Regions from separate parts of the Bradyrhizobium sp. T-12 genome, predicted to be linked through region 3. Evidence: predicted binding sites of a transcription regulator. Region 3 holds the regulator's gene; each other region holds the start of a gene.

Region 1 (7,649 bases), 410 kb from region 3:
GGGATTCTGAATTGCTTCGCTGCGCTCGCAATGACAAAGCCGAGACGTCATCACACAAATGAAAACGGGCACGCCTTCCTGCGAAGGCATGCCCGCTCAAAATCCTAATCTTCGTGCGACGCTCGCGCGCTCAGTGCACGCTCACCGCTTGCAGCTCGTTGCTCCAGGCGTTGGCGACCGCGGCTTCGCGGCTGTCGGTCAGCATGATCGGCGTGCCGTCGGCGGCGTGGAGCGCGAAGAGCTTGAGGCCCGGCGCGATTTTCGGCGCTTCGGGAAACAGGCCCGGCACGTCTTCCGAGCGGATCTGCTTCACATAGGCGATATGGCCTTCGCCGAGGGTTGCCAGCGTCTCGGGCGAGACGTTCTTGGCTTCGTATTCGAACGCAACGTGACCTTCACTCATGGTCTCGACTCCTCTGGAACACTAAGCGGTCGAGTCCGCTACTCGTTCCATTATTCGTGCTCATTGATAGCGATTGTCTTAACGATCCTCTCCGGTTCAGGCCGGGCCAGATCGATCGACAACAGCCCGTTCTTCAGATCCGCACCCAGCACCAGCATCCCCTCTGCCAGCACGAAGGTGCGCTGGAAGTGGCGCGCGGCGATGCCGCGATGGATGTATTGCCGGGACTTGTCGTCCTGCTGCCGCCCACGGATCACGAGCTGGTTTTCCTCAATGGTTACATCGAGTTGGTCGCGCGTGAATCCGGCGACCGCCAGCGTGATGCGCAAACGCTCGGGCTGGCCGTCCGATCGGTCGCACCTCTCGATATTGTAGGGAGGGTAGCCGTCGGCGCCTTTGACGACGCGATCGAGCACGCGCTCAATCTCGTCGAAGCCCAGAAGGAACGGACTGGATAACGTGGGAACACGAGACATAGTTTACAAAGTCCTCGCAGAAGCGACTTTGGTGTGTCGGGGCCCATAGAGGCGCCCCTTGAGACGCAATATGGGCACGTTCCCGTGTTGGTTCAAGCAGGTAGCCGGGATGCTGTGGATTGGGGGCATGTCGGTCGCCCGTCCATTCTGCTGTCACCCATGTGTCAGCCATGTCTCCGGACGCCTCTCAGTGATGTCGTACGGGCTGAGCCGACAAGCCCGGGCGTGATGGCTTTCCGTCGCGGATTTTTCCCAACGAAAACAAAGCCCCCTCTACTGTGCATGGGGTTGTTTTCGTAATTTTGGTTTGGGAGGCCTCGGAACCCTCAGGCCTCGAGCCGCGTCCGGCCGTCGCCGCTGAACAAATGCAGCTTGCTGCGTACCGCAGCGACTCGGATTTTCGCGCCGATGGCGGGGGCATCGGTTCCGGGAATGCGGACGATGATCTCGCCGGGCGGCAGCTCCCCGGGCGTGGCGGCGAGGTGCTGCTCTTCCTGCTCGCGCGAGCCATAGACGAAAGTTTCTGCGCCGACGCGCTCGATCGCTTCCACGGTCAGCGGCAAGGCGACGCCGCCCGCCGGGGTCTGGTCGGTGATGACGAAGTCTTCCGGACGGATGCCGAGAATGCCGGCATCGGCAGCACTGCTGCCGGCGAGCTGCGCGCGGATTTCCTCGGGCCGCGTCGACATCAGATTCATCGGCGGCGCGCCGATGAAGGAGGCGACGAAGGTGGTCGCCGGCTTCTCGTAGATCGCCAGGGGATTGCCGACCTGCTCGACCTGGCCGCCATTCATCACGACGAGAATGTCGGCGAGCGTCATCGCCTCGAGCTGGTCGTGGGTGACGTAGATCGAGGTCGTGTTGAGCCGGCGCTGCAATTTGCGGATCTCCACCCGCATCGCGATGCGCAGTTTTGCGTCGAGATTCGACAGCGGCTCGTCGAACAGGAATACCTTCGGCTGGCGCACGATGGCGCGGCCCATGGCGACGCGCTGACGCTGGCCGCCGGAGAGCTGGCGCGGCTTGCGCTCCAGCATCGGCGACAGCTCGAGCACGCGCGCGGCTTCCTCGACGCGGGTCTTGATCTCGGCCTCCGCCATGCCGCGGTTGCGCAGGCCGTAAGCCATGTTGTTGTAGACGCTCATATGCGGATAGAGCGCGTAGTTCTGGAACACCATCGCGATGTCGCGATCGGCGGGCTCGACCTGGTTGACGACCTTGCCGCCGATGTCGATCTCGCCGCCGGTGACGGTCTCCAGGCCCGCGACCATGCGGAGCAAGGTCGACTTGCCGCAGCCGCTTGGTCCGACCAGCACGCAGAACTGTCCGTCGCCGACATCGACGTTGACGCCCTTGATGGCCTCGAAGCCGCCGGGATAGGTCTTGCGGACGTTGCGCAGGGTGACGTTAGCCATGAAAACTCGCTTCTTACTTTTCCGTCTCGACCAGCCCGCGCACGAACAATTTTTGCATCACGACGACGACGAACACCGGCGGCAGCATGGCCAGCACGGCGGTCGCCATCACGATCGGCCATTCGGTCAGCGCGTCGGTGGTGGTGATCATCTTGCGGATGCCGACCTGGATGGTCTGCATGTCGTCGCGGGTGGTGATGAGCAGCGGCCAGAGATATTGATTCCAGCCGAGGATGAACAGGATCACGAACAGCGCCGCCATGTTGGTGCGCGACAGCGGCAGCAGCGTATCCCAGAAGAAGCGCAAAGGGCCGGCGCCGTCGATGCGCGAGGCCTCCAGGAGTTCGTCCGGCACGGTCATGAAGAACTGGCGGAACAGCAGCGTCGCCGTGGCCGAGGCGATCAGCGGCAGCGCGAGGCCCGCATAGCTGTCGAGCATGTGCAGGTCGGCGACGATCTTGTAGGTCGGATAGATGCGCACCTCGACCGGCAGCATCAGGGTGATGAAGATCAGCCAGAAGATCGGCATGCGGAGCGGAAAGCGGAAATACACGATCGCATAGGCCGAGATGATCGAGATCGCGATCTTGCCGACCGCAATCATCAGCGCCATCACCAGCGAGTTCAGCATCATGTGGCCGACCGGCTCGCGGGTCGAGCCGCTCGTGCCGACGAAGATGGTCTGGTAGTAGGTCTCGAAGAAATGACCGCCGGGCAGCAGCGACATCTGCCCGTTCGCGATCAGCGCGTTCTCCTGCGTCGAGGCGATGATCGCGATGTAGACCGGGAACGCGACGATCGCGATCCCGATCCAGAGGATGACGTGGGCGACATAGCGCCGAAAGCCCTCTTCCTCGACCATCAGTACGTCACCTTGCGTTCGACGAAGCGGAACTGGATGCCGGTGAGCACGATGACCATGATCATCAGGACCACCGATTGCGCCGCGGAGCTGCCGAGATTGCCGCCGAGCAGGCCGTCGGAATAGACCTTGTAGACCAGCGTTTCCGTCGACTTGCCGGGGCCGCCGCGGGTCATGGTGTCGATGATGCCGAAGGTGTCGAAGAAGGCGTAGACGATGTTGACGACCAAGAGGAAGAAGATGGTCGGCGACAGCAGCGGGAAGGTCACGGTCCAGAACCTTCGCATCGGGCGGGCACCGTCGATCGCGGCGGCTTCGAGCACGCTGCGCGGGATGCTCTGCAGGCCGGCGAGGAAGAACAGGAAATTGTAGGAGATCTGCTTCCAGGCGGCGGCGAGGATGATCAGCGTTGCGGCCTGGTCGCCGTCGAGCAGCGGATTCCAGTCGATGCCCAGGGCGCGCAGATAACGCGCGATCACGCCGAGCGAGGGATGCAGCATGAAGATCCAGAGCACGCCGACGACCGGCGGCGCCACGGCATAGGGCCAGATCAGCAGCGTGCGATAGAGCATCGAGCCGCGCAGCGGCTTGTCGGCCATGACCGCGAGCAGCAGCGCGAACGACAGCGACGAGACCGCGATGGCGAACGAGAAGAAGAAGGTGCGGAGGATCGATTCGAAATAGGCGGAATCCCCGAACAGCTCGACGTAATTTTCGAACCAGACGAAGGTGGTCGACAGGCCGAAGGCGTCCTGCTGCAGGAAGGACTGGATCACGGCCTGCAGGGCCGGCCAGTAGAAGAAAATCAGGACGATCGCGAGCTGCGGCGCAACGAGCGCATACGGCAACAGCTTTGATTGGAAAATGGCTTGCTTTTGCATGATGTCCGCAGGAGTGGCAGGCCGGGTTGCCCGGCCTGCCATCCGTGACCTTACTTGACGGCGGTCTTTTCGAACTGACGCAGCATGGTGTTGCCGCGCTCGACGGCCGCGTCCAGCGCCTGCTTGGCGGTCTTCTTGCCGGCGAGCGCCTGCTCGATCTCTTCCGCCCAGACGTCACGCAGCTGAACCATGTTGCCGAGGCGAAGGCCGCGGGAGTTCTCGGTCGGCTCCTTGTTGGTCAGCTCGAGCAGCGGGGTCTCGAGATAGGGCTGGTCCTTGTAGAACCCTTCCGCCTTGGCCTTCTCGTAAGCCGCCTTGGTGATCGGCAGGTAGCCCGAGGCCTTGTGAATATAGACCTGGCGATCGGTGTCCGAGAGGAACGTCAGGAATTTTGCAACGCCCTTGTACTCCTCGGCCGGCTTGCCGCCCATGACCCAGAGCGAAGCGCCGCCGATGATGGAGTTCTGCGGCGCGCCCTTCGCGTCGGGGTAATAGGGCATCGGCACCGCGGTGAAGGCGAACTTGGCCTGCGCCTTGACGTTGCCGAAGAATGCCGACGAGGTCAGATAGAGCGGACATTCGCCCGAGGTGAAGCGGCCCTCGCCGGTGTTGGTGCGGCCGGCATAATCGTAGGTCTTGTCCTTCTGCAGCTCGACCAGCTTCTCGAGATGCTTGACCTGGAGCGGACCATTGAACTCGAGCTTGGTGTCGAAGCCGTCGAGGCCGTTGGCCTTGCTCGACAGCGGCACGTTGTGCCAGGCGGAGAGCTGCTCGAGATTGACCCAGGTGACCCAGGAATTGGAGAACCCGCAGGTCGCATGACCGTTGTCATGGAGCTTCTTGGCGGCCTCAAACGTTTCGGGCCAGGTCTTTGGGATCGCGACATTGGCCTTCTTCAGCTCGTCGAGATTGACCCACATGACGGTCGACGACGAGTTGAAGGGGAACGAGAGCATCTCGCCCTTCGAGGTGGAGTAGTAGCCGGTGATGGCGGGCAGGTAGATCTTGGGATCGAACTTTTCGCCGGCCTCGGCCATCAGCTTGTAGACGGGCTTCACGGCGCCGGTCGCGGCCATCATGGTGGCGGTGCCGACCTCGAACACCTGCATGATGTGCGGCGCGTTGCCGGCGCGGAACGCCGCGATGCCGGCATTCATCGTATCGGCGTAGTTGCCCTTGTAGGTCGGGATCACCTTGTAATCGCTCTGCGACGCGTTGAAGTCGTTGGCGAGCTTGACGATGACGTCGTTGTTGGCGCCGGTCATCGCGTGCCACCACTGGATCTCGGTCACGGCCAATGCCGGCGAGGCGCCGAGACCAACCGTGAGTGCAACAGCAGCAGCCGTGCCAAAATGTCGAAGAGCCATCAAGAAAACCTCCCTTGCCCGTCACTAAAGAAGCGCTTGCGCTAGCAGTGCCATATGACGTTCACATGACTGTGTAAGCGGGAGAAACGAAAGCAGCAAGCGCTGCTAAATGGGAAGTCGTCAAATAGGCGAAGAGGCCACAGCCAGCCTCCTCCGTTCGCGGTGCACTATCGTGCCCGCGCCGCACTGCGGCATCATTCGTTGGACGGAGGTGGCCTCTACCGCTTGCGCTCGGGGCCGCAGACCGTGCCCTTTTCGACCATCGCGTCGATCTCGGCCCTGGAGTAGCCGAACTCGCCCAGCACCTCGGCTGCGTGCTGGCTGAATTTCGGCGGCAGCCGGCGCAGGCTCGGCTTGCTGCGGTCGAGCCGGATCGGGGAGGCGACGCCCTTGTACCAGTCCTTCTCGATGATATCGCCGCGCGCGATCGTGTGCGGATTGGTCAGCGCCTGGTCGATCTTCTGCACGGGCCCTGCGGGCAGGCCCGCGGCGAGCAGGCGATTGCACAGCGGCTCGGCCTCGTGCTGGCTGAACACGGCGGCAAGCTCGGCGCGCAGCGCCTCGCGGTTGGCGATGCGGTCCTTGTTGCGGGCAAAGCGCGGATCGGTGCCGAGCTCGGGCTTGCCGATCTCCTTGGCGAGCTTGCGGAAGGTGCCGTCATTGCCGACGCCGATGAAGATGTTGTCGGTTTTCGTCGGGAAGATCGCGTAAGGCACGAGGTTCGGGTGCTCGTTGCCGGTGAGCGAGGGCGGCTTGCCATGCATGAAATAATTCGCGGTGTGCGGATGCATGATGGCAAGGCCGGTCTCGTACAGCGTGGTCTCGAGGAATTGGCCCTGGCCCGAACGCTGCCGCTCCGACAGCGCCATCAGGATGCCGATCGCCGCATAAAGGCCGGTGGTGATGTCGACCAAGGGCACGCCGATCCGCATCGGCCCGCTCTCGGGCGAGCCGGTCGCGGCGATCATGCCGGTCATGGCCTGGATGATGGCGTCATAGCCGGGATTGCCGCCACGCGGACCGTCGGCGCCGAAGCCGCAGATCCGGCAATGCACGAGACGCGGGAATTTCCTACTGAGGACGTCGTTGCCGATGCCCCATTTCTCCAGCGTGCCCGGCTTGAAATTCTCGATCAGGACGTCGGCTGTCTCCAGCATCTTGAGCAGCACGATGCGGCCGCCCTCGGAGGCGAGGTCGAGGCCGATCGAGCGCTTGTTGCGGTTGATGCCGACGAAATAAGCCGCGTCCTCCTCGTGGAAGGGAGGACCCCATTCGCGCACCTCGTCGCCGGCGGGCGGCTCGACCTTGATCACGTCGGCGCCGTGGTCGGCGAGGATCTGGGTGCAGTAGGGACCGCCGAGCACGCGCGTGAGATCGATGACGCGCAGTCCGCTCATGGCACCTGTGGCGGCTTCAGAACTCATTGCCTTCGCTTCCCCTGTGTCGATCTTTGGTCACAGGCCTAGCGAGGTTTGTTTGCGCCAGCAATGGGCCCTCGCGTAGGGCCATATGCGCCGCCGAGCGTCAGTCCCGCGGCGTGGCAAATCAACGCAAGTGGCCGGCCCGAGGGGGATCTCGGGCCGGCCAATCCGCCGTTCCGATCAGACGACCGTCAGGCGAACGTCGACATTGCCGCGCGTGGCGTTGGAATAGGGGCACACCTGGTGGGCCTTTTCGACCAGTGCTTCGGCCTCCGCGCGGGCGAGGCCCGGCAGCGAGACCGCGAGGTCGATATCGAGGCCGAAGCCGCCCTCGGAGCGCGGGCCGATACCGACGGTCGAGGTGACGGAGGCGTCGGCGGGAACCTTCGGGCCGCCCTGCGAGGCCACGAACTTCATCGCGCCGATGAAGCAGGCGGCATAGCCGGCCGCAAACAGCTGCTCGGGATTGTTGCCGGCGCCGCCGCCGCCGCCGAGCTCCTTCGGCGTGGTGAGCTTGACGTCGAGGGCGCCGTCGAGGGTCGCAGCATGGCCGTCGCGGCCGCCGGTGGCCTTGGCGCTGGTCTTGTAGAGGACGTTCACGGACATTGTCGTCTCCCTGGGGTCTTGGGGTGGGGGTGCGATCTATATCGCAGACAATTAGATTGTGCGCAATTGAAACTTCGCCGTCTCACATTTAATTGTTCGCAATTGAATGTGCCGGCGCGCGGCGCCAGAATGAGACAAGTCCCAAAGAGATTCCCATGCCCCGAAAATCATCGGCAGCGGACGCGCCGCTGCGGCTCGACAACCAGATCTGCTTCGCG
Region 2 (7,649 bases), 680 kb from region 3:
ATGGCGCGCGCGGCCGACGGCCAGCTCGCACTGGTCGAGATGAAGGCGGTCGACGACACCTATCCGATGCTGGGCCAGCTGACGCTGAAACCGCAATTGCCGATGTCGGACGTGCTCGCGGAGCGCGACGGCGCGTTCGGTGCGGCCGCCGATCCGACGCTGCTGGCGCGGCTGTCGCTGAGGAACGGCGACCGCGTCACCATCGGCTCGGCGACCTTCCAGATCCGCTCCACCGTCGAAGCCGAGCCCGACAAGCTCGCCGGCGGCATCGGCTTCGGCCCGCGCTTCCTGATCAGCCAGGAGGCCTTGCGCGCCACCGGCCTGATCCAGCCCGGCAGCCTGGTGCGCTGGGTCTACCGGGTGAAGCTGCCCGACGTCGCCAACAACGAGCGCGCCACCGAAACCTTCATCGCGGATGCGCGCAGCGCCGCGCCGCAAGCCGGCTGGGAGATCCGCAGCCGCTCCAACGCCTCGCCGCAGCTCGAGCGCAACATCAATCGCTTCACGCAGTTCCTGACGCTGGTCGGACTTGCCGCGCTGCTGGTCGGCGGCGTCGGCGTCGCCAATGCCGTGAAGAGCCATATCGACCGCCGGCTCGAAGTGATCGCGGCCCTCAAGGCCGTGGGCGCCACCGGTCGCGACGTGTTCGGCATCTATCTCGCACAGGTCCTCCTGCTCGCCGCGATCGGCTCGGTGATCGGCCTTGCGCTCGGCGCGGCGATGCCGTTCGCCATCGTCGGCCTGTTCGGCAAGCTGCTACCGCTGCCGGTGGTGCCGGCCGTGCATGCCGACGAGCTCGCGCTGTCCTTCATCTACGGCTTCCTGACGGCGCTGGCCTTCGGCCTCTGGCCGCTCGGACGCGTCCACGACGTGCCGGTAGCCGCGCTGTTCCGCGACACCATCAGCTCGGAATGGCACCGGCCACGCGCGGGCTATCTCGTGTTCATGGGCGTGGTGATCGCGCTGCTGATCGCGGTTGTCATCGGGCTCTCCTTCGACAAGCGCATCGCCGCGGTGTTCGTGGCCTCCTCGGTCGTCGTGTTCGCCCTGCTGCGCGGCATCGCCGCGCTGCTGATGGCCATCGCGCGGCGGCTGCCGCGGACGCGGCTGCCGATGCTGCGGCTTGCGATCGCCAACATCCACCGGGCGGGCGCCCTGACGCCCTCGGTCGTGCTGTCGCTGGGACTCGGGCTCGCCGTGCTCGTCACCATCACCCAGATCGACGGCAATCTGCGGCGGCAGTTCCTCGCGGCCCTCCCCGACCAGGCGCCATCCTTCTTCTTCATCGACATCCCGAGCGCGCAGGCCGAGCAGTTCGACCTTTACTTGCGCAAGATCGCGCCCGGCGCGACGGTCGAGGACGTGCCGATGCTGCGCGGACGCATCGTCGCCGCGCGCGGGCTGCGCGCCGAGGAGCTCAAGCCGTCCACCGATTCCGAATGGGTGCTGCAGAGCGACCGCGGCCTGACCTACACCGGCGAGCTGCCGAAAGGCTCCAAGGTGGTCGAGGGCGAATGGTGGAGCGCCGACTATTCCGGCCCGACGCTGGTGTCGATGGAGAAGAAGATCGCCGACGGCCTCGGCCTCAAGCTGGGCGACGAGATCGTGGTCAACGTGCTCGGCCGCGACATCCCGGCCAAAATCGGCAATCTGCGCAGCATCGACTGGCAGGGACTCGGCATCAATTTCGTCCTCGTGTTCTCGCCGAACGCCTTCAAGGGCGCGCCGCACACCCATATCGCGACGCTGACGGAACCGGGCGGAAATGCGGCAGGCGACGGCAAGATCATCAAGCAGGTGGCCGACGCCTATCCGATGGTGACCAGCGTGCGCGTGCGCGAGGTGATGCAGACGGTCGGCGCGGTGGTGACCAATCTGGCGCTGGCGATTCGCGGCGCCAGCGCGGTGACCCTGATCTCGGCGATCCTGGTGCTGGGCGGGGCGCTCGCCGCCGGCCATCGCCACCGGGTCTACGATGCCGTGATCCTGAAGACGCTGGGCGCGACGCGGCTGCGGCTGCTGGGCGCCTATGCGCTCGAATATCTCTTGATCGGGCTCGCCACCGCATTGTTCGGCGTGATCTCCGGCAGCTTGGCTGCCTGGATGATCGTGACGCGGCTGATGACGCTGAGCTTCGTCTGGCAGGCCGGCAGCGCGGCCGGAGTCGTCGCGGCCGCGCTCGTCGTCACGGTCGGGCTCGGGCTCGCAGGCACGCTGCTGGCATTGAACAAAAAGCCCGCAACGGTGTTGCGGAATTTGTGACAAATGGTAGCGGCTGGCCGCACGGATGCGGAATCGCACGATTCCCGCGATTAACCACGACTGCTCGTCAGGTTCGCGTCAGGATTGCCGCCAAGGGCGACATTCAGCCGCGCGTGGAAGGTTGCAGCGAATGTGTTAGTTTCCCACATATCGAGTGGGTTCGGAGCCCCGATTGTTAGCCAAAATTTAGTCGGTTGGCATCGGTATCCGAGATAGAGTTTGACGAACCGGCGGCACGGCGACCCCAGTGCCGGACCGGACCAACCAACGGGAATTCGACCATGTCGGACCTAGACCGTAACTACGCTTCTCCTTTCGGCAGGGCCGCCGGGCGTGTTGACGCCGCGACGGTCGATGCCGGCCTGCGCGCCTACATGCTGCGCATCTACAACTACATGAGCATCGGCCTCGCCATCACCGGCCTGGCCGCGCTCGGCGTCTACATGGCTGCCGTGACCGACGTTCCGACGGCGGAATCCGTCCGCGTCGGCAAGCTGTTCCTGACGCCGTTCGGCTACGCGATGTTCGTCAGCCCGCTGAAATGGCTGTTCATGCTCGCGCCGCTGGCCATGGTGTTCGTGATCTCGGCGGGCATCAACCGTCTCGCGCCCTCGACGGCCCAGATCCTGTTCTGGGTGTTCGCGGCGCTGATGGGCGTCTCGCTGTCGTCGATCTTCTTGGTGTTCACCCACACCTCGATCGTGCGGGTGTTCTTCATCACCGCGGCGACCTTCGGTGCGCTGAGCCTCTACGGCTACACCACCAAGCGTGACCTGACCGGCATGGGCTCGTTCCTGTTCATGGGCCTGATCGGCATCATCATCGCGAGCCTGGTGAACCTGTTCCTGGCGAGCTCGATGCTGCAGTTCATCGTGTCGGTGGTCGGTGTCCTGGTGTTCGCGGGCCTCACCGCCTGGGACACCCAGCGGCTGAAGAACGACTACATCTACGGCTATGCTTCGGCCGGCGGTGACATCGCAGAGCGTGCGGCCATCACCGGCGCGCTGTCGCTGTACCTGAACTTCATCAACCTGTTCACGCTGCTGCTGCAGCTGCTCGGCCAGCGCGACTAAGCGACTGACAGAGCGAACGACACGAACCCCGGCCGAAAGGCCGGGGTTTTTGTTTGGCCGGGAGCACCGTTCCCGTAGCCCGGATGAAGCGCAGCGCAATCCGGGAACGTGGCATCAGCCGATACACCTGTCCCGGATTTCGCTGCGCTCCATCCGGGCTACAAGTGATGCCTTTCCCTTCATTACGAACTCCGCGAAGCAATCCAGAGTCCCTCCGCAGATGCATTTCTGGATTGCTTCGCTTCGCTCGCAATGACGACGTGGAAAGGCCGTTCGCCCCTTCCAGCCGTCCCGGGAACGCTTTAATCTTCGCCCCATGACCGCAGCAGACATCCGGCCCACAACCGAGGCCGACCTTCCCGCCATCACCGCCATCTACCAGCAGGCCGTCCGCGAGGGCACCGCCACGTTCGAGCTGGAGCCGCCCGACCTCTCGGAGATGACGCGCCGCTATCGCGCGCTTGTCGACGGCGGCTATCCCTATTTCGTCGCCATGCTCGACGGCCGCGTTGCCGGCTATGCCTATGCCGGCGCCTACCGGCCGCGGCCGGCCTATCGCTTCACGGTCGAGAACTCGATCTATCTCGATCCCGCCTTCCATCGCCGCGGCGTCGGCTCAGCGCTGCTGGAGCGGCTGGTCGCCGAATGCGAGGCGCGCGGCTTTCGCCAGATGATCGCGGTGATCGGCGATTCCGCCAATGCCGGCTCGATCGGCGTGCACACCAAGGGCGGCTTCAAGATGATCGGCACGCATCGCAATGTCGGGCTGAAATTCGGCCGCTGGCTGGACACGGTGATGATGCAGCGCGACCTCGGCGAGGGCGCGAGCACGGTGCCGGGGCAGTAGGAAGCTCTTGCAGCCCGGATGGAGCGAAGCGAAATCCGGGACAGGTCCATCCGCTGGTACAACGGCCCCGGATTACGCTTCGCTCCCTTCGGGCGACGGGGTCAGTGGCTACACCACTGCCAGTTTCCGGTCGATCACCAGCAGCACGCGCTCGAGCTCGTGGCCGCGGCGCAGGATCAGGCCCGTCGCCGAGATCACGCTGTACATGCCCTGCTTGCGCGCCAGCCGCGGATCCTTCTCGATGCGATAGATCGGCACTTCCGAGGCGCGGCGATAGACCGAGAACACCGCGCGGTCCTTCAGGAAGTCGATGGCGTAATCGCGCCACTCGCCGTCGGCGACCATGCGGCCGTAGAGATTGAGAATGCGGTGCAGCTCGAGCCGGTTGAACGTCACCCGGCTCAGTTGTTGCGCATTCGCAGCGGCGGGGCGCGCCGCCGCGCGCTGCTCGCTCGGATCGGCATCCTCCGACATCAGACTCATGGAGAGCCTCCTCATCGCACGACTTGAACCCCGTCCGCGAACCGTCCCCGGAACCGGATCATGACAATGGTATGATTGCGCCATCCGTCTCTCGCCGCAAGGCTCTTGATGGAACTCGCCCCCCCCCATTCAACCGATCGAATCAGGTGCGATGCCGGGCACACGCAAAGGTGGAACTTTGTCGCGGCGAACCGTCACGGGATCGTTAGAAGGAATCATAGTCTCGCCGCTTTTCCGCCTAGCGACTGCCGCCCTGCACTGCGAAAAGATTCATGTGCGTTGACCCGGTCCTTTCGGTTCCGGATTCCTCAGCCCCCAGCCCCCCGGGGTCGAACAGGATCGGGTCTGTACGCACGACAAGGAGGGCCAACGCAAGTTGGTCCTTTTTTGTTTGTGTCGGGATGTTGCTGGCGCGCTGCCATTCCGAGGCGCGCCTCTTGGCGCGAACTACGATGCGCAATTGCGCATCTAAGAATCCATTTCTCAGCTTGTCCATGGATAGATGGATTCTAAGGTGCGCAATTGCGCACCCTAGCTCGCGCTTCGCGCGCCCGGAATGACGAGCAACAATTGCCGAGATGCTGTGCTTACTTCAATGCAGCGACGTGTATGCCGCGCCGAGCATTGGGCCCGGCCGCTCGCGGCTGCCGTCCTGGACGTAGACCACCGCGCCGTCGACGCCGTCGCGCGTCAAATTCTCGATCGGCACCGTCCAGCTTTCCGAACGTCCGGTCCAGTCACCGACCTTGAGCAGGTTGCGCACCACGTTGTGATAGGTGACCTGCTGCCCGCGATTCTCGCCGCGGGTGATTGCGATCGGGACCGACTTGGCGATTGAGCAGATCCAGACCTCGCCATGCGAGACGGCCGGCTCTTTGCTCGCGGCCACCGAGACGTTGATCTGCTTGCCCGCGAGCGACATCGTCACCGGCACGCTCATCACGCCCACACCCTTGTCGGTCTTGCCGATCGCATTCTCGATGCTGGTACGGTCGCTGCCGATGACATGGGTGGAGCCGTTGACCACGACCTGCGGGGTGTAGACCTCGCGGTCGCCGCGCATCTTCGAATAGGCACGCTGTCGTGCAGAGAAGCGCGAATCCGCCAGCGTGTCCTTCCAGCCGAGATAGTCCCAATAATCGATCGGCATGCTCAGCGCGATGATCGACGGATCCTTGGAGAGATCGCCGATGATCTGGTCGGCGGGCGGACAGGAGGAGCAGCCTTGCGAGGTAAACAATTCGACAACGGCGCGGGGATCGGCAGAGGCGGGAACGACGACGGCGACGATGGCACAAAGGCCGAGAGCACTCGACCAGAGGGCACCGGACCAACGTGAAACCAGATGAGAAGCCGTCATTGTTGTCATGTCGAACGTCACACACCGTCACTCGTGGAGGGGGATCTTATCGCCTGATGGTCACCGTAGTCTTACGGGGCACGATACTTCATCCGTCCAGATAACCGCCCAAGGACCGTTTTCCGCCGCGCGGGCCCATCCGAACGTGCCGCAAACGCATGAAAGGCGGCCTTGTGATAGGCCGCCTTCATTTAACCTTCTACTCACTTCGCAGTGAGCCACCGTTCACAAATCCGCGCTTAGGCCGCGAGCTTGCGCAGCACGTAGTGCAGGATACCGCCGTTGCGGTAGTAGTCGAGCTCGTCCAGCGTATCGATGCGGCAGAGCAGCGAAACGCGCTGCAACGAGCCGTCGCCGGAGACGATCTCCGCGGTCAGCTTCTGACGCGGCTTGAGGTCGCCCTGCAGGCCGCGCAGCGTGACCTTCTCATCGCCCTTCAGGCCGAGCGACGACCAGGAGGTGCCTTCCTCGAAGGTCAGCGGCAGCACGCCCATACCGACCAGGTTGGAGCGATGGATGCGCTCGAAGCTCTGGCAGATCACGGCGCGCACGCCGAGCAGGCGCGTGCCCTTGGCAGCCCAGTCGCGCGAGGAGCCGTTGCCGTATTCGGCGCCGGCGAACACCACCAGCGGCACCTGCTCCTGCTGGTACTTCATCGCGGCGTCGTAGATCGACATCTGCTCGCCGTCGGGCCAATGCTTGGTGAGGCCGCCTTCGGGGATGTTGCCGTCGGCGCCCTTCAGCATGAAGTTCTTGATGCGGATGTTGGCAAAGGTGCCGCGCATCATCACTTCATGGTTGCCGCGGCGCGTGCCGTACTGGTTGAAGTCGGCGGGACGCACCTGGTGCTCGCTGAGATATTTGCCCGCGGGCGAGGTGAGCTTGATCGAACCGGCCGGCGAGATGTGGTCGGTGGTGATCTTGTCGCCGAACATGGCGAGGATGCGCGCCTCGACGATGTCGGTGACCGGCTCCGGCTCCTTCTTCATGCCGTCGAAATAGGGCGGGTTCTGCACGTAGGTCGAAGACATGTTCCAGCGATAGGTCTCGCTCTCGACCGTCTTGATCTTGCGCCAGTTGGCGTCGCCCTTGAACACGTCGGCATACTTCTTCTTGAAGATCGTCGAGGTCACGAACTTCTTCATGAAGGCGTTGATTTCCTTCGTCGTGGGCCAGATGTCCTTGAGGTACACCGGCTTGCCGTCCTTGCCCTCGCCGATCGGCTCGACGGCAAGGTTTTTGGTAACGCTGCCCGCGAGCGCGTGGGCGACGACCAGCGGGGGCGAAGCGAGATAGTTCGCCTGCACGTCGGGCGAGACGCGGCCTTCGAAGTTGCGGTTGCCGGACAGCACGGCGGCGGCGACGATGCCGTTGTCGTTGATCGACTTCGAGATCTCCTCGGGCAGCGGACCGGAATTGCCGATGCAGGTGGTGCAGCCGAAGCCGACCAGGTTGAAGCCGACCTTGTCGAGATCCTTCTGCAAGCCGGAATCGGCGAGATAGCCCGCGACGACCTGGCTGCCGGGGGCGAGCGAGGTCTTCACCCACGGTTTTGCCTTCAGGCCCTTCGCGGCGGCGTTACGGGCCAAGAGGCCGGCGCCGATCAGCACGCTCGGGTTCGAGG
Region 3 (7,649 bases):
GACGGTCACTTGATGTTGCGGACGGTGTGAGGCGTGCATTGCGCAACGCACCATTGACCGGCCCGGAAAACGAAACGTGCCGCCTTTTAAGGGCGGCACGCGGGACTATCTTAGGCCTGGTGAAACGGGTGTCAATGCCGCCCGAAAGCCTCGGGAAACGCAGATTCCGTAGTCTTGCGGTGGCGATTTTGCGGGTTTTACACCACGGAACATGTGGAAGCGAGTCGGCGGACTCTTGCGCGTGAGTCACGCCATATTGTAGCGTTTGGGCTGTCAGATACGACATCTCGTGCAACAGTTCTGATCCCAAGAGTCCTCATGTACCGGCGTAAACGTTCGGGCGCGAGTAGCGCGCCCGGCGAGCCTTAAGGGATTCTGACGGCACGGGTTTTTGAGGCTTAGGCATTCGCCGCACGGACCGCCAGGATGGCAGAAGCGCAGCGAGGGAAAGGGTGCAATGACGGTTTTGACCTGGTCCGACGATCGCGTCGAGCAGCTGAAAAAGCTCTGGGAGGCCGGATTGTCGGCCAGCCAGATCGCAGCAGAGCTCGGCAATGTGACCCGCAATGCCGTGATCGGCAAAGTGCACAGGCTCGGCCTGTCCGGCCGCGCCAAGAGCCCTTCGTCGGCCGCGCCGCGGCCGCGCAAGGCACGCCCGGCGCAGCACATGATGCGGGTGACCCGCCCCATTGCGCGCGGCAACACCGCACTGGCGCAGGCCTTCGAGGTCGAGGTCGAGGCCGAACCGGTCACCTATGACAACGTGGTGCCGATGAGCCAGCGGCTGTCGCTGCTCGAGCTTAACGAGGCGACTTGCCACTGGCCGGTCGGCGATCCCTCGAGCCCGGATTTCTTCTTCTGCGGCGGCAAGGCGCTGTCCGGCCTGCCCTACTGCGCCCAGCATTCGCGCGTGGCGTATCAGCCGGCAGCGGATCGCCGGCGCGCACCGGCGAAGCCGGGCCCGCGGTAAACACGGTCTCAGGCATCGAGACGAAAAAGCGCGCCAGCTGGCGCGCTTTTTGTTGGATTACGGAAGCAGGTCCTACGTCTGCTCAGCCTTCGCAAAGCGGTCATCCAGCGCGTAGCCGGCGCCGCGGACGGTGCGGATCGGGTCCTGCTCGCGACCGAGATTGAGCAGCTTGCGCAGGCGGCCGATATGGACGTCGACGGTGCGCTCGTCGATATAGATGTCGCGGCCCCAGACGCTGTCGAGCAGCTGCTCGCGCGAGAACACGCGGCCGGGATGCTCCAGGAAGAACTCCAGAAGCCGATATTCGGTCGGGCCGAGATCGATCGGGCGGCCCGAGCGCGCCACGCGGCGCTTGTCGCGGTCGAGCTCGATGTCGCCATAGGCCAGCACTGTGGCGAGCCGCTCGGGGCTGGCGCGCCGCAAGAGGCCCTTCACGCGCGCCAAGAGCTCCGGCACCGAGAACGGCTTGACGATGTAGTCGTCGGCGCCGGTCGCAAGGCCGCGCACCCGCTCGCTCTCCTCGCCGCGCGCGGTGAGCATGATGATCGGCAGCTGCTTGGTCTCGGGCCGGGTGCGCAGGCGCCGGCACAGTTCGATGCCCGAGAGGCCCGGCAGCATCCAGTCGAGCACGATCAGGTCGGGAATGTGCTCCTTGAGGCGGGTGTCGGCGTCGTCGCCGCGCATCACCGTCTCGACGTCATAGCCGTCGCCTTCGAGGTTGTAACGCAGAAGCTCGGTGAGAGCTTCCTCGTCCTCAACCACCATAATGCGTGCGCCCATGGTGTCGTCGCTCCTTAGGTCTTCAGCTATTCAAGTCTTCAGGTATTCGGAACCGTCGTGGCGAAAGTCGTCATGTCGCCCTTCGGCCGCTTGTCGGTGATCGCCTGGCCCTCGATCATGTAGAACACGGTCTCGGCGATGTTGGTGGCGTGGTCGCCGATCCGCTCGATGTTCTTGGCGCAGAACATCAAATGGATGCAGAACGAGATGTTGCGCGGATCCTCCATCATGTAGGTGAGGAGCTCGCGGAACAGCGAGGTGCAGATCGCGTCGACTTCCTCGTCGCCCTTCCACACGGCCATCGCCGCCGGCAGATCATGCGCGGCATAGGCATCCAGCACCGACTTGACCTGCTGCTGCACGAGGTCGGTCATGTGCTCGAGGCCGCGGAACAGCTTGAGCGGATGGAAGTCGGTCTCCAGCGCGGCGACGCGCTTGCCCATGTTCTTGGCGAGATCGCCGATGCGCTCGAGGTCGGTCGCAACGCGCATGGCGCCGACGATCTCGCGCAGATCCACCGCCATCGGCTGGCGGCGGGCGATGGTGAGCACGGCGCGCTCCTCGATGCGCTTCTGCAGCGCGTCGAGATCGGCGTCGATGGTGACGACGCGCTGGCCGAGCGCGACGTCGCGGCGGATCAGCGCACCGACGGAATCGACGATCATGCGCTCGGCGATTCCGCCCATCTCGGCGACCAGGCGGGTGAGCTCCTGGAGGTCAGTGTCGAAAGCCTTTGCGGTATGTTCAGAACCCATGTTGCGTCTCCTCAGCCGAACCGGCCGGTGATGTAATCCTGCGTACGCCGATCGCTCGGCGACGTGAAGATCTTGCTGGTGTCGTCGAACTCGATCAGCTCGCCGAGATACATGAAGGCGGTCTTGTCGGAGACGCGCGCCGCCTGCTGCATGTTGTGGGTGACGATCGCGATCGTGTAGTTCTCGGACAATTCCTGGATCAGCTCCTCGACCTTGGCGGTCGAGATCGGATCGAGCGCCGAGCAGGGCTCGTCGAACAGGATCACTTCAGGCCGCACCGCGACGGTGCGGGCGATGCAGAGGCGCTGCTGCTGGCCGCCGGACAGCGACAGGCCGGAGGCGTTGAGCTTGTCCTTGACCTCGTTCCACAGCGCGCCGCCGCGCAGCGCCTTCTCGACCCGGTCGTCCATCTCGGACTTCGAGATTTTCTCGTAGAGGCGGATACCGAAGGCGATGTTCTCGTAGATCGTCATCGGGAACGGCGTCGGCTTCTGGAACACCATGCCGACCCGGGCACGCAGCAGGTTGAGGTCGAGCTTGGGGTCGAGGATGTTGGTGTGGTCGAGCAACAGCTGGCCGGTGGCGCGCTGTCCCGGATAGAGGTCGTACATCCGGTTGAAGATGCGCAGCAGCGTGGACTTGCCGCAGCCCGACGGGCCGATGAAGGCCGTGACGCGATTGGCGCCGAGCGCCAGATTGATATTCTTCAGCGCGTGATGCTCACCGTAATAGAAATTCAGGTTGCGCGCGGTGACCTTGGCTGGCGCCTCGGGCAGCGGCTGCGAGCCGGGGTGAACGCTCGGCGCGCTGACGGAAACAGAGATTTCACTCATTTTGCAGTCCTCTCGGCGCCGATGATGCGGGCGCCAATGTTCAGGGCAAGCACGGTCAGGGTGATCAGCAGGGCGCCGCTCCAGGCGAGCTGCTTCCAATAGGCGTAGGGGCTCTGCACGAAGTTGTTGATGGTGACCGGAAGGTTCGCCATCGTCTTGTCCAGGCCGAGACTGAAGAACTGGTTCGACAGCGCGGTGAACAGCAGCGGCGCCGTCTCGCCGGCGACGCGCGCGGTGGCCAGCAGCACGCCGGTGATGAGGCCGGAGCGCGCCGCGCGATAGGCGATCCGCTTGATCACCAGCGAGCGCGGCAGGCCGAGCGCGCTGGCGGCTTCACGCAGCGGGTTCGGCACCAGCAGCAGCATGTCCTCGGTGGTGCGCACCACGACCGGGATGACGATCACGGCAAGGGCCAGCGCGCCTGCAATGGCCGAGAAGCCGCGCATCGGCACCACCACCGCGCCGTAGATGAACAGGCCGATGATGATCGAGGGCGCCGAGAGCAGGATGTCGTTGATGAAGCGGATCACCGAGGTCAGCTTGTCGTTGCGGCCGTACTCGGCGAGATAGGTGCCGGCGAACAGGCCGAGCGGCGCGCCGATGCCGACGCCGAGCACGGTCATGATGATCGAGCCGACGATGGCGTTGCGCAGGCCGCCCTCGGTCGAGCCGGGCGGAGGCGTGTCCGCGGTGAAGAGCTGAACGTTCAGGCCCGCCACGCCGTTGTAGAGCAGCGTGATCAGGATCAGCGCGAGCCAGGTTACGCCGAAGGCGGCAGCCGCGAAGCAAAGGCCGCGGATGATGAAATCCTTGCGGCGGCGGCGTGAATAGATCGGATTCATGGCGCTAGTTCCCCGCCTTCTTTTCCAGCCGCATCAGCATCAGCCGCGCCGCCGCGAGCACGAAGAACGTCAGCACGAACAGCAAGAGGCCGAGCAGGATCAGGCCGGACTGATGCAGGCCGTCGCTCTCGGCGAATTCGGAGGCGATCGCCGCCGAGATCGTGGTGCCCGGGGCGAAGATCGACGACGAGATGCGAAACGAGTTGCCGATGATGAAGGTCACCGCCATGGTCTCGCCGAGCGCGCGGCCCAGCGCCAGCATGACGCCGCCGATGACGCCGACGCGGGTGTAGGGGATCACCACGCTGCGGACGACTTCCCAGGTGGTGCAGCCGACGCCGTAGGCGGCTTCCTTGAGGACCGGCGGCACCGTCTTGAACACGTCGACCGAAATCGAGGTGATGAAGGGCAGCACCATGATGGCGAGGATCAGCGCGGCGTTGAACAGGCTGAGATAGGACGGGGGACCTGCGAAGATCGCGCCCAGCACGGGGACGCCGTCGAAGATCCTGATCATGAAGGGCTGGAAGGTGTTGGCCAGAAACGGCCCCAGCACGAAGAAGCCCCACATGCCGTAGATGATCGACGGGATTCCGGCGAGCAGCTCGATCGCCATGCCGATCGGGCGGCGCAGCCATTGCGGGCAGAGCTCGGTGAGGAAGATGGCGATGCCGAGGCCGACGGGAATGGCGATCAGCATCGCGATGAAGGAGGTGACCAGCGTGCCGTACATCGGCCCGAGCGCACCGAGCACCGGCGGATCGGCGGACGGCGCCCAGCGCTGCGTCCACAGGAAGGAGAGGCCGTATTCCTTGATCGCCGGGAACGCGCCGACGATCAGCGAGATGATGATGCCGCCGAGAATGAGCAGCACCGAGATCGCGGACAGCCGCGTGATCCAGTAGAAGGTGACGTCGCCGAGCTTGAACGCGCTCAAGGCCTTGGCGCGGTCATACGGTCCGGCGTCGTCGATTACATCGCTCTGAACGGCCATTTCTGCCACGCCGATCCCCTGTACCAAAGACTACACTTTTTTGTTGGTCTTGTGCCCCGGATGCGGTGCAGCGCGTAGCGGTGCGCCGCCGATCCGGGGCCTAGCGTTTGTGGGTCCCGGCTCTGCGCCGCAACGTTTCACGTTGCAGCGCGTCGGGACACGAGAGGAGAGCGCTTAGCTCTTGATCTCGGCAGCCCAGGTCTTCTCGATCAGCTGGACGACGCTGTCCGGCATCGGGATGTAGTCGAGCTCTTCAGCCGCCTTGCCGCCGTTCTTGAAGGCCCAGCGGAAGAACTTGATGGCTTCCTGCGAGGCCGCCTTGTCGGTCGCGGACTTGTGCATGAGGATGAAGGTCGCCGCGGTGATCGGCCACGACTTCTCGCCGGGCTGGTCGGTCAGGATGACGTAATAGCCGGGCGCCTTGGCCCAGTCGGCGTTGGAGGCGGCCGCCTGGAAGGCTTCGACGGTGGGCTGCACCGGCTTGCCGGCCTTGTTGACGAGACCGGTGTAGGTCAGCTTGTTCTGCTTGGCATAGGCGTACTCGACATAGCCGATCGAGTTCTTGGTCTGGCTGATGTTGCCCGACACGCCTTCATTGCCCTTGGCGCCGACGCCGACCGGCCACTCGACCGCGGTGCCCTCGCCGACCTTGCTCTTCCAGTCCGCGCTGGCCTTGGAGAGATAGTTGGTGAAGTTGAAGGTGGTGCCCGAACCGTCCGAGCGGCGGACCACGGTGATGGCGTCCGAGGGCAGCTTCGCGCTCGGATTGAGCTTCTTGATCGCAGCGTCGTCCCATTTGGTGATCTTGCCGAGATAGATGTTGGCCAGCGTCTCGCCGTCGAACACCAGCTCGCCCGGCTTCACACCCTCGAGGTTGACCACGGGAACGATGGCGCCCATCACCATCGGCCACTGCACGAGGCCGTCCTTCTCGAGCTGCTCGGCCTTGAGCGGGGCATCGCTGGCGCCGAAGGTCACGGTCTTGGCCTGGATCTGCTTGATGCCGCCGCCGGAACCGATCGACTGGTAGTTCAGGCCATTGCCGGTCTCTTTCTTGTAGGCGTCAGCCCACTTCGAATAGATCGGGAACGGGAACGTCGCACCGGCACCCGTGATGTCGGCGGCAAGCGCCACCGTCGTCGATGCGGCGACCAAGCCGGCAGCGACGATCGTTCTGAGGAAATTCATGCTGGTCTCCATTGGGGGGAGCGAAGCGCCATCCGCGCCCGATCGCGCTCCCCGCGCCGCCCCCTTTAGGAGCGGTCGGCTGTGCTTTTACGAAGGTATCGTGACAGTCGGATGACACCAGCAAGCTATTGAAATTGCTCGCGTTTCAGGTCGATGCGGGAGTCTTGATCTGGGGAAAACAGGCGGTGAAAGTGGCGCCCTGCTTGGGCACGCTTTCGATCAAAAGCCGGCCGCGATGGCGGTTAAGGATATGTTTCACCAGCGATAATCCGAGCCCGGTTCCACCCTGCAAGCGGCTGTCGCCCACGTCCACGCGGTAGAACCGCTCGGTCAGCCGCGGCAGGTGCTCGGGCGCGATGCCGGGGCCGAAATCGCGCACCGTGATCCGGATTTCCTGAGTTCCGTCAGTGGCCGCGGCGGAGGTCAGCGACACGATGACGCGTCCGCCGGAGGCGCCGTATTTGAGCGCGTTCTCGATCAAATTCTCGAACAGGCGGAGCAGCTCCTCGCGGTCGCCCGCGATCATCACCGGCCCATCCGGGAGATGAATCTCGACCTCGACCTGGCGCTCGCGCGCCAGCGGCTCGAGCCCGTCGGCCACCTGGCGGATGATCGGCAAGAGATCGACCAGGGTGTCGGGGCGGACATGGGCCGACAGCTCGACCCGCGACAGCGACAACAGATCGTCGATCAGGCGCGCCATGCGGGTGGCCTGGTTGTGCATGATGCCGAGGAAGCGCTCGCGCGCCTTTGGATCGTCCTTGGCCTGGCCCTGCAGCGTGTCGATGAAGCCCGACAGCGCGGCCAGCGGCGTGCGCAGCTCGTGGCTGGCATTGGCGACGAAGTCGGCGCGCATCTCCTCGACCCGGCGCAGCGGCGTCTGGTCGTGGAAGGTCATCAGCATGCATTTGTCGGTGCCGCCGAAGCTGGTCGGCACCGGCACCGGCGTGATCGTCAGCTCCAACCAGCGATCGACCGGGACGTGGTCGAGATAGGTCGCGCGCCGCGGCTCGGAGGTCGCGATCGCCTCGCGCAGCGCCGTGATGATCTCCGGCGAGCGCAGCGCGAACTGGGCGAGCTCGTTCCGGCGCAGCGCCGGCGCGAGCTGGGCGGCGGCGGCATTGAGGTGGATGACGCGGCCGGCACGGTCGAGCAGCACCGCCGGATCCGGCATGCCGGCGACGACCGCGGCCACCGCCGCGCTCTCGACCGGGTTGATGCGCCTGACGTCGTCGCGGGACGCGGCGGGATCATGCAGGCGCCACGGGATCAGCGCAGCGGCGGCGA
Region 4 (7,649 bases), 1.8 Mb from region 3:
CCTATGCGCAGATGGCGCTGAAGCTGCAGGTGCAGCCGAAGCAGATCCCCCTGATGCAGGCGACCAAGTTCCTGGCTCCGCAGAACATTGCCCCGACCTTCAAGATCGGCAATCTCGGCCAGCCCAAATACATGCCGCTGCAGCAGGGTAATGGTGGTGGCCAGAGCAATGGCAACCTGCCCATCGTGCAGAAGCCGGTCGATGGAAATGTCATCGGCAAGCCCGGCAATGGCGGCCAGATCGTCAACCTGCCGGCGGGCAACAACAACCAGCCGAACCAGCAGAACGGCACGCCGACGCAGACCCCGGGCAAGATCGTCACCATGCCTGCGCCGACCAACACGCCCAACAATGGCGGTACCGGCAAAATCGTCACCTTGCCTGCGACCAACAACAAGCCGGACGTCGGCAACGTCAACGGCAACATCAACGGCAAGCCCGGCAAGATCGTGAGCATGCCGGTGAATGTCGGCAAGGGCGGCACGAATGTCGAGACCAAGCCGGTCGTTCAGACCCAGAACAACCCGATCCGCGTCAACAACGGTGTGAAGATCAACAACACTCCGGTGAACAAGGTGCAGGTGCAGAACAACAACCGCCCGCAGTTCAATGCGACCAACCGCATGGTCAACAACGGTGGCAACAATTTCCGCCAGTCAATGAACCAGGCCCCGAGCATGGGCGGCGGCAACAACCACCGCGGTTTCATGCGCTGATCGCCGCAGGCGAGACGACAAAGGGGCAGAGCGCAAGCTCTGCCCCTTCTTCGTGTCGGCTCTTGGAGGTCGTCATTCCGGGTTCGCGCTCACGCGCCCCGGAATGACGACTAAGCCACCAGCTCGGCAAACAGATCCGCGTCGACATTGCCGCCCGAGAGCACGATGACGACGTTCTTGCCGGCGACGTCGAGGCGGCCGGCGAGCAGTGCGGCAAGACCGACGGCGCCGCCGGGCTCGACCACCAGCTTCAGCTCGCGATAGGCGAACGCGACGGCAGCGCCGACTTCCTTGTCCGACGCCGTGACGCCACGCGCGAGCAGCTTGCTGTTGATCGCAAAGGTCATCTCGCCGGGGATCAGCGCCATCAGCGCATCGCAAATGGTGCGCCCTGCGGGGCCATGCGGCTCGCGATGGCCTGCGGTCAGCGAAATGCCGTGATCGTCGAACGCCTCGGGCTCGGCCACCACGATCTCGGCTTGGGGATAGCGCGCCTTCACGGCCGTCGCGACGCCCGCGATCAGGCCGCCGCCGGAGGCCGGCGCCACCACGATGTCAGGGCTGAGGCCGAGAGCCGCCATGTCCTCGGCGATCTCGCGGCCGGCAGTGCCCTGCCCTGCGATCACGAAGGGATCGTCATAAGGCCTGACCAGCGTCGCGCCGCGCTTCTCGGCGATGCCGCGCGAGATCGCCTCGCGGTCGTCCTTGTCGCGATCATAGAGCACGACTTCGGCGCCGTAGGACTTGGTGCGCTCGCGCTTGGACAGCGGCGCATCCGCGGGCATCACGATGGTCGCCTGCATGTCGAGGATTTTTGCCGCCGCCGCCACGCCCTGGGCGTGGTTGCCGGAGGAGAACGCGACGACACCGCCGGCGCGCTTGTCCTGCGGGATCGAGAACACCTTGTTGAAGGCGCCGCGGAACTTGAAGGAGCCGGTGCGCTGGAGCATCTCCGGCTTCAAAAACACTTTCGCACCAACGCGCTCGTTGAGCACCGGAAAGGACAGCAGCGGGGTGCGGATGGCGTAAGGCGCGATCACACGCGCGGCGGCATCGATGTCGGCAGGGCCGATCGGGAGAAGCTGTTCGGTCATGGCTGACCTTATCGCGGCCATCGAGCCGCGGGCAAGACACCTCCGCGCGAGGAAATCTTCCCCTTAGGCGACGAAACGCGGCTGTTCCGCACCGTTCCGGCCCGGCAGCACAGCCCCTACCGCCCGGATACTGTCGACAAAGGCCCTCGCCGAGGCTTCCCAGGTGTAATTGGCGGCGAATTCGACACAGTCCTGCCGGGAGACATCGAGCGCCGCGAAGCAGGCGCTGCGCAGGTCGTGATCGAGCGCGCCGACCGGAGCGTCGCCGATCACGTCGCGGGGTCCCTTCACCGGGAAGGCTGCGACCGGCAGGCCGCTCGCCAGCGCCTCCAGCAGGACCAGGCCGAACGTGTCGGTCTTGCTCGGGAAGACGAACACATCGGCGGCCGCATAGATCTCCGCCAGGGCCTCGCCGTGCTTCTCGCCGAGGAAGATCGCATCGGGATAGGCCTCTTCCAGCGCGGCGCGGGCCGGGCCGTCGCCGACGATCACCTTGGTGCCGGGCAGATCGAGCTCGAGGAACGCTTCGAGATTCTTCTCCACCGCGACGCGGCCGACCGACAGGAACACCGGTGCCGGCAGGCAGAGGTCGATGGCGCGCGGATGGAACACATGGGTGTCGACGCCGCGGGGCCACAGCACGACATTATCGAAGCCGCGCTCGGTCAGCTCGCGGGCGAGCGCCGGCGTTGCCGCCATCACGGCGCGGCTGGGGGCATGGAAACGGCGCAGCGCGCGCCAGATCAGCGAGCCCGGCACCGGCACGCGGGCGCGGACATATTCGGGAAAGCGGGTGTGGAAGCTGGTCGTGAACGGCAGCCTGCGCTGGCGGCAATAGCGGCGGACCATCAGGCCGATCGGCCCCTCCGTCGCAATGTGGATGCTGTCCGGCCGCGCCTCCTCGATCAGCTTTGCAATCCGTGCCGGGCGCGGCATGGCCAGCCGCACGTCGCGATAGCTCGGCATCGCAAAGGTGCGGAACGATTGCGGCGTCAGGAACGTGAACTGGACGCCGAGCGCCTCCGCGGCGTCAGCGAGTTTGGTCAGCGTCCGAACCACACCATTGACTTGCGGGTGCCAGGCGTCGGTCGCGACCAGGATGCGCATCAGGCGACCTCTGTCATGCAGCTCTGGCTGCAACCTGGGGGACGTCTGCCGGCTTCTGCAGATGATCCGCCCAAGTGATGATCTCGAAATGACCGTCGTCATGCTCGACGAGCGCCGTGCAGCTCTCGACCCAGTCGCCGCAATTCATGTAGCGAATGCCGCCCTCGTCGCGGATCACGGCGTAGTGGATGTGGCCGCAGATCACGCCGTCGGCATCGTGACGCCGCGCCTCGGCGGCGAGCGCCTGCTCGAACGCGCCGATATAATTCACCGCGTTCTTGACCTTCTGCTTGGCCCATTGCGACAGCGACCAATAGGGCACCTTGAACAGGCGGCGGAAGAAGTTGACGAAGCGATTCATCTGGATCGCGAAATCGTAGGCCTTGTCGCCGAGATGGGCGAGCCATCGCGCGTTCTGCACCACGAGATCGAAGATGTCGCCGTGGATGACGAGGTAGCGCTTGCCGTCGGCGCCGGTGTGGACGGTGTTCTCGACCACGTCGATGCCGCCGAAATGCGTGCCGTAATAATTGCGCAGGAACTCGTCGTGATTGCCGGGGATGTAGATGACCTTGGCGCCCTTGCGCGCCTTGCGCAAAAGCTTCTGGACGAGGTCGTTGTGGGATTGCGGCCAGTGCCAGCTCGATTTCAGCGCCCAGCCGTCGACGATGTCACCGACCAGATAGATCGTGTCGGCATCGTGGTAGCGCAGGAAGTCGAGCAGAAGATCGGCTTGAGAACCGCGGGCTCCGAGATGAACGTCGGAGATGAACAACGTGCGAAAGCGCCGCTCCGGGCTCTCGTCACTCACATCGTAACTTCCCATGCGCCAGCCTGTAACAATGTCCCGTGACAGGGGGATGACCGATTGAACTTTTGAGGCACCTTCAGATACGAATCACGCCTTGCCTCGCCCTCCCCGCGAATATCAGTCGCATGCGACAATCAGGCGACATGGCGCCGCAGGGGGACTCAGAGATCAGATTGCCGTTGGAAGCCCCTAGTTAAGTGCGCTCCCTCCCCGCTTGCGGGAGAGGGTGTTTCCCCTAGTGGGATTTACCAAGAGGAGGGAGCTCTCACCCGCGGCGGAGCCTGTCATCGGGGCGCGCCTTCGGCGCGACCCGTTGGGCGCGACCTCTCCCGCAACCGGGAGAGGTTCAGCAAGCCCACCTCAGTAGAATCCGTGGAAATGATGGACCGGCCCATGGCCGTGGCCGACGCTGAAGCGGTCGGCGGCGGCGATCGCGGCGCTGATCCAGGTCTTGGCGTTGCGGACGGCGGTTTCCAGATCCTCGCCCTTGGCAAGCCCCGCCGCGACCGCCGAGGATAGCGAGCAGCCGGTGCCATGGGTGTTGCGGGTGGCGACGCGCGGTGCGGCGAGCGCGATCGTTGCTTCGCCCCTGACGAGATAGTCGATGCTCTCGGCGCCCTCGCCGTGCCCGCCCTTGATCAGGACCGCACGGCAGCCGAGCGCCAGCAGGCGCCGTCCCTGGCTTTCGATCTCCGCTTCGCTTGCCGCGACCGGCTCGTCGAGCAGGGCCGCGGCTTCCGGCAGGTTTGGCGTGATCACCGACGCCAACGGCATCAGTTTCGTGCGCAGCGCATCGACGGCTTCCGCGGCGAGCAGCCGGTCCCCTGACGTCGCGACCATCACGGGATCGAGCACGACATGCCCCGGCGACCAGCGCGACAGCGCGGCCGCGATCGCATCGATGCTGGCGGCCTGGGCCACCATGCCGATCTTCACCGCGCCGACGTCGAGATCAGAGAACACCGCATCGATCTGCTCGGTGACGAACGCCGCCGGCACGGCGTGGATGCCGGTGACGCCGCGCGTGTTTTGCGCGGTCAAGGCCGTGATGACAGACGCGCCGTAGACGCCGAGCGCGGCAAAGGTCTTCAGGTCAGCCTGGATCCCGGCGCCGCCGCCCGAGTCGGAACCCGCGATGGTGAGTGCGACCGGGGTCGTCATCGCCGGACACATTTGCTGGATGGTGACACCGCCATGGCCTGTCCTAGCGCGACCGTGGAACACCGGCAAGCGCCGGCCGCGGCCGGCCGTGATTCGCGGCGCGCCGGCGGGTATGGGGGCCTCGGCGCCGCAATCGTGCGGCATGGAAATGCGCCCGCGGCGAACCCTTGGTATAGTCTCGAACTGCTTCGCCGATGCGTGAGACGTCAATGGTGGAACTGTCCGGCGACACCGATGTCGCGGGTCGCCCTGGCCCGCAAGCCGTCCGGAACGGAATCTTTGGGTGGAACGATGTGGGCCTTTTTTGAACGTCTCCTCGACTCGTCCATGCTTTCGCCGCACGGCATCTGCCTGTTGTGGGAACCCGAGCTGATCTGGCTTCACGTCGTGGCCGACGCCTGCATCGCCGCCGCCTATTTTTCGATTCCCTTTGCCCTGGCCATTCTGGTCACCAAGCGGCGCGACCTCAAATTCGGCTGGGTCTACTGGGCTTTTGCGATCTTCATCATGGCGTGCGGCCTGACCCATGTGCTGTCGATCTACACGCTGTGGGTCCCGATCTACGGCATCGAGGGCATCGTCAAGGCGGCGACCGCGGTGGCATCCGTGGTCACGGCGGGCGCGCTGTGGCCGCTGCTGCCGAAGATCCTGACGATCCCCTCGCCGTTCGAGCTGCGCCAGGTCCAGGCCGCGCTCGAGGAGGAGGAGATCAAGAGCCGCGACGCCACGCTGCTGCTCCAGCAGGTCAGCGACGCGCAGCGTGCGATGCGCGAGAGCGTGACGCGCCTCACCGCCATCGTCGAGACCGCGGTCGACGGCGTCATCCTGTTCGACGCGCAGGACCGTGTCCTGCTGTTCAATCCGGCCTGCGAGCGCTTGTTCGGGTACTCCGCCGACGAGGTGATGGGCCGGAACGTCACGATGCTGATGCCCGAGGCCGGCGCTGCGCCCGACGGCCAGGCGAGGCAATTCGCGACCGCCGGCGAAGCCACCGGCCTGCGCAAGGACGGATCGACCTTCCCGATGGACGTGTCGGTCGGCCAGGCGCGGCAGGACGGCGAATTGATCTTCGTCGGCATCGTCCACGATTTGACCGCGCGCAAACTGACCGAGCGGCAGCTGCAGCAGGCGCAGAAGATGGAGACGGTCGGCCAGCTCTCCGGCGGCATCGCTCACGACTTCAACAATCTCCTGACCGTCATCATCGGCAACGCCGAGCATCTGAGCGAGCAGCTCAAGGCGAGGCCCGACCTGCGGCGCTTTGCCGACGACATCTCCCAGTCGGGCGAGCGCGGTGCCGAGCTGACGCAGCGCCTGCTTGCGTTCAGCCGCCGCCAGCTGCTGCAGCCCCAGACGATCGACTGCCGTGGCCTGCTCGAATCCATGTTCAAGCTGCTCAAGCGCACCTTGCGCGAAGACATCGAGATCAAGACGGCCTCCCGGCCCGGCACGATCCTGGCCTTCGCAGATCGCGCCCAGCTCGAATCCGCCGTGCTGAACCTTGCGCTCAACGCGCAGGATGCGATGCCGGCCGGCGGTCACCTGACCCTGAGCACGGAGTTGACTGCGCTCGACGACGACTATCGCACCGCTCACCCCGAAGTCGCATCCGGGGCCTATGCGTTGATCTCGATCAGCGACGACGGCGAAGGCATGACGCCGGAGGTCACCCAGCGCGCCTTCGAGCCGTTCTTCACGACCAAGGAGGTCGGCAAGGGCTCCGGTCTCGGCCTCAGCATGGTCTATGGCTTCGCCAAGCAATCGGGCGGCCATGTCTCGATCTACAGCGAGAAAGGCCTTGGGACGACGGTCCGGATCTACCTGCCGCGCGCGGACACCGGTCAATCACAGACCGACCTGTCCGACGGCGAGGACGCGGCGCCGCGCGGATACGAGACCATCCTGATCGCAGAGGACGATCCGTTCGTCCGCTCCTCCGTCATTCGCAGGGTGGAGGCGCTCGGATATCGCGTCGTCGCCGCGGTCAACGGCAAGGAGGCGTTGCAGCAGCTGCGCACCGACCCCAGCATCGACATGCTGTTCACCGACATCGTGATGCCCGGCGGCATGAGCGGCTGGGAGCTCGCCGATCAGGCGCGGCGGATTCGCCCCTCGCTGCCGGTCCTGTTCACCTCGGGCTACGCGCTGGAGACCCTGGTCGAGCAAGGCCGCGCGCATGCGCAGGCCATCGTGCTGACCAAGCCCTATCGCAAGGTCGAGCTCGCCCAGCGGCTCAGGGACGCCTTCGCCGCGGCGGCCGTGGCCTCTTAAAGCTTCGGGCCGGCATCTGGCGGCCGGCAAGTCCGCTTGCTAAACCATGCCGGTTTTGGCCTATTAGCCGCCAGATACGCTTTCGGAGTGCCCGCGATGGTTCCTTTTTTCGTCCAGATCAAATGCAAGCTCGGCCAGTCCTACACGGTGGCCAATGCGCTTGCCGAAGCCGAGATCGCCTCCGAGATCTACTCCACGGCCGGCCAATACGACCTTCTCGTGAAGTTCTACGTCGACAAGGACACCGACATCGGCCATTTCGTCAACGAGAAGGTGCAGGTGCTGCCGGGCATCCAGGACACCCTCACCATCATCACCTTCAAGGCGTTTGGCGCCAGCTAGGGCGCGCAGTTAGCCGGCGTCCTTGCCGGCTTCCTTGCGCTTCGGCCGCGGCGGGCCCTCCACAGGCGGCAGCGATTTGAGATAGTCCGCCATCGCCGCAATGTCTTCCTCGGGCAATTGCGAGGTGTTCTTGATCACGCGCGTCAT

Evidence for each region. Region 3 encodes PhoB, which activates phosphate uptake and scavenging genes when phosphate is short. Its sites were predicted from a motif close to TGTCATNNANCTGTCAT; they were not measured.
Region 1: the regulator PhoB is predicted to act here: its motif matches at 5,459-5,475, upstream of ugpB (sn-glycerol-3-phosphate ABC transporter substrate-binding protein UgpB).
Region 2: the regulator PhoB is predicted to act here: its motif matches at 4,726-4,742, upstream of AC0WRY_RS01900 (DUF2794 domain-containing protein).
Region 4: the regulator PhoB is predicted to act here: its motif matches at 3,767-3,783, upstream of AC0WRY_RS24205 (UDP-2,3-diacylglucosamine diphosphatase).

What each region holds. Positions count from the first base shown of each region.
Region 1 covers NZ_CM177756.1:113,851-121,499, reverse strand. The annotation lists gene AC0WRY_RS00540 (BQ00720 family protein) at 131-403, opposite strand; gene AC0WRY_RS00535 (Hsp20 family protein) at 454-879, opposite strand; gene AC0WRY_RS00530 (sn-glycerol-3-phosphate import ATP-binding protein UgpC) at 1,206-2,294, opposite strand; gene ugpE (sn-glycerol-3-phosphate ABC transporter permease UgpE) at 2,308-3,156, opposite strand; gene ugpA (sn-glycerol-3-phosphate ABC transporter permease UgpA) at 3,156-4,037, opposite strand; gene ugpB (sn-glycerol-3-phosphate ABC transporter substrate-binding protein UgpB) at 4,088-5,404, opposite strand; gene AC0WRY_RS00510 (CaiB/BaiF CoA transferase family protein) at 5,623-6,828, opposite strand; gene AC0WRY_RS00505 (organic hydroperoxide resistance protein) at 7,006-7,431, opposite strand; gene AC0WRY_RS00500 (MarR family winged helix-turn-helix transcriptional regulator) at 7,587-7,649, shown strand, end outside.
Region 2 covers NZ_CM177756.1:385,700-393,348, reverse strand. The annotation lists gene AC0WRY_RS01915 (ABC transporter permease) at 1-2,262, shown strand, start outside; gene AC0WRY_RS01910 (Bax inhibitor-1/YccA family protein) at 2,544-3,335, shown strand; gene AC0WRY_RS01905 (GNAT family N-acetyltransferase) at 3,652-4,182, shown strand; gene AC0WRY_RS01900 (DUF2794 domain-containing protein) at 4,291-4,665, opposite strand; gene AC0WRY_RS01895 (DUF1223 domain-containing protein) at 5,258-6,034, opposite strand; gene acnA (aconitate hydratase AcnA) at 6,265-7,649, opposite strand, start outside.
Region 3 covers NZ_CM177756.1:6,882,875-6,890,523, forward strand. The annotation lists gene AC0WRY_RS32925 (GcrA family cell cycle regulator) at 458-970, shown strand; gene phoB (phosphate regulon transcriptional regulator PhoB) at 1,043-1,750, opposite strand; gene phoU (phosphate signaling complex protein PhoU) at 1,789-2,505, opposite strand; gene pstB (phosphate ABC transporter ATP-binding protein PstB) at 2,517-3,338, opposite strand; gene pstA (phosphate ABC transporter permease PstA) at 3,335-4,180, opposite strand; gene pstC (phosphate ABC transporter permease subunit PstC) at 4,185-5,174, opposite strand; gene pstS (phosphate ABC transporter substrate-binding protein PstS) at 5,349-6,362, opposite strand; gene AC0WRY_RS32960 (ATP-binding protein) at 6,508-7,649, opposite strand, start outside.
Region 4 covers NZ_CM177756.1:5,061,216-5,068,864, forward strand. The annotation lists gene AC0WRY_RS24190 (caspase family protein) at 1-716, shown strand, start outside; gene AC0WRY_RS24195 (threonine/serine dehydratase family protein) at 827-1,810, opposite strand; gene AC0WRY_RS24200 (glycosyltransferase family 4 protein) at 1,874-2,917, opposite strand; gene AC0WRY_RS24205 (UDP-2,3-diacylglucosamine diphosphatase) at 2,931-3,743, opposite strand; gene thiD (bifunctional hydroxymethylpyrimidine kinase/phosphomethylpyrimidine kinase) at 4,089-4,889, opposite strand; gene AC0WRY_RS24215 (PAS domain S-box protein) at 5,217-7,160, shown strand; gene AC0WRY_RS24220 (Lrp/AsnC ligand binding domain-containing protein) at 7,257-7,502, shown strand; gene AC0WRY_RS24225 (c-type cytochrome) at 7,512-7,649, opposite strand, start outside.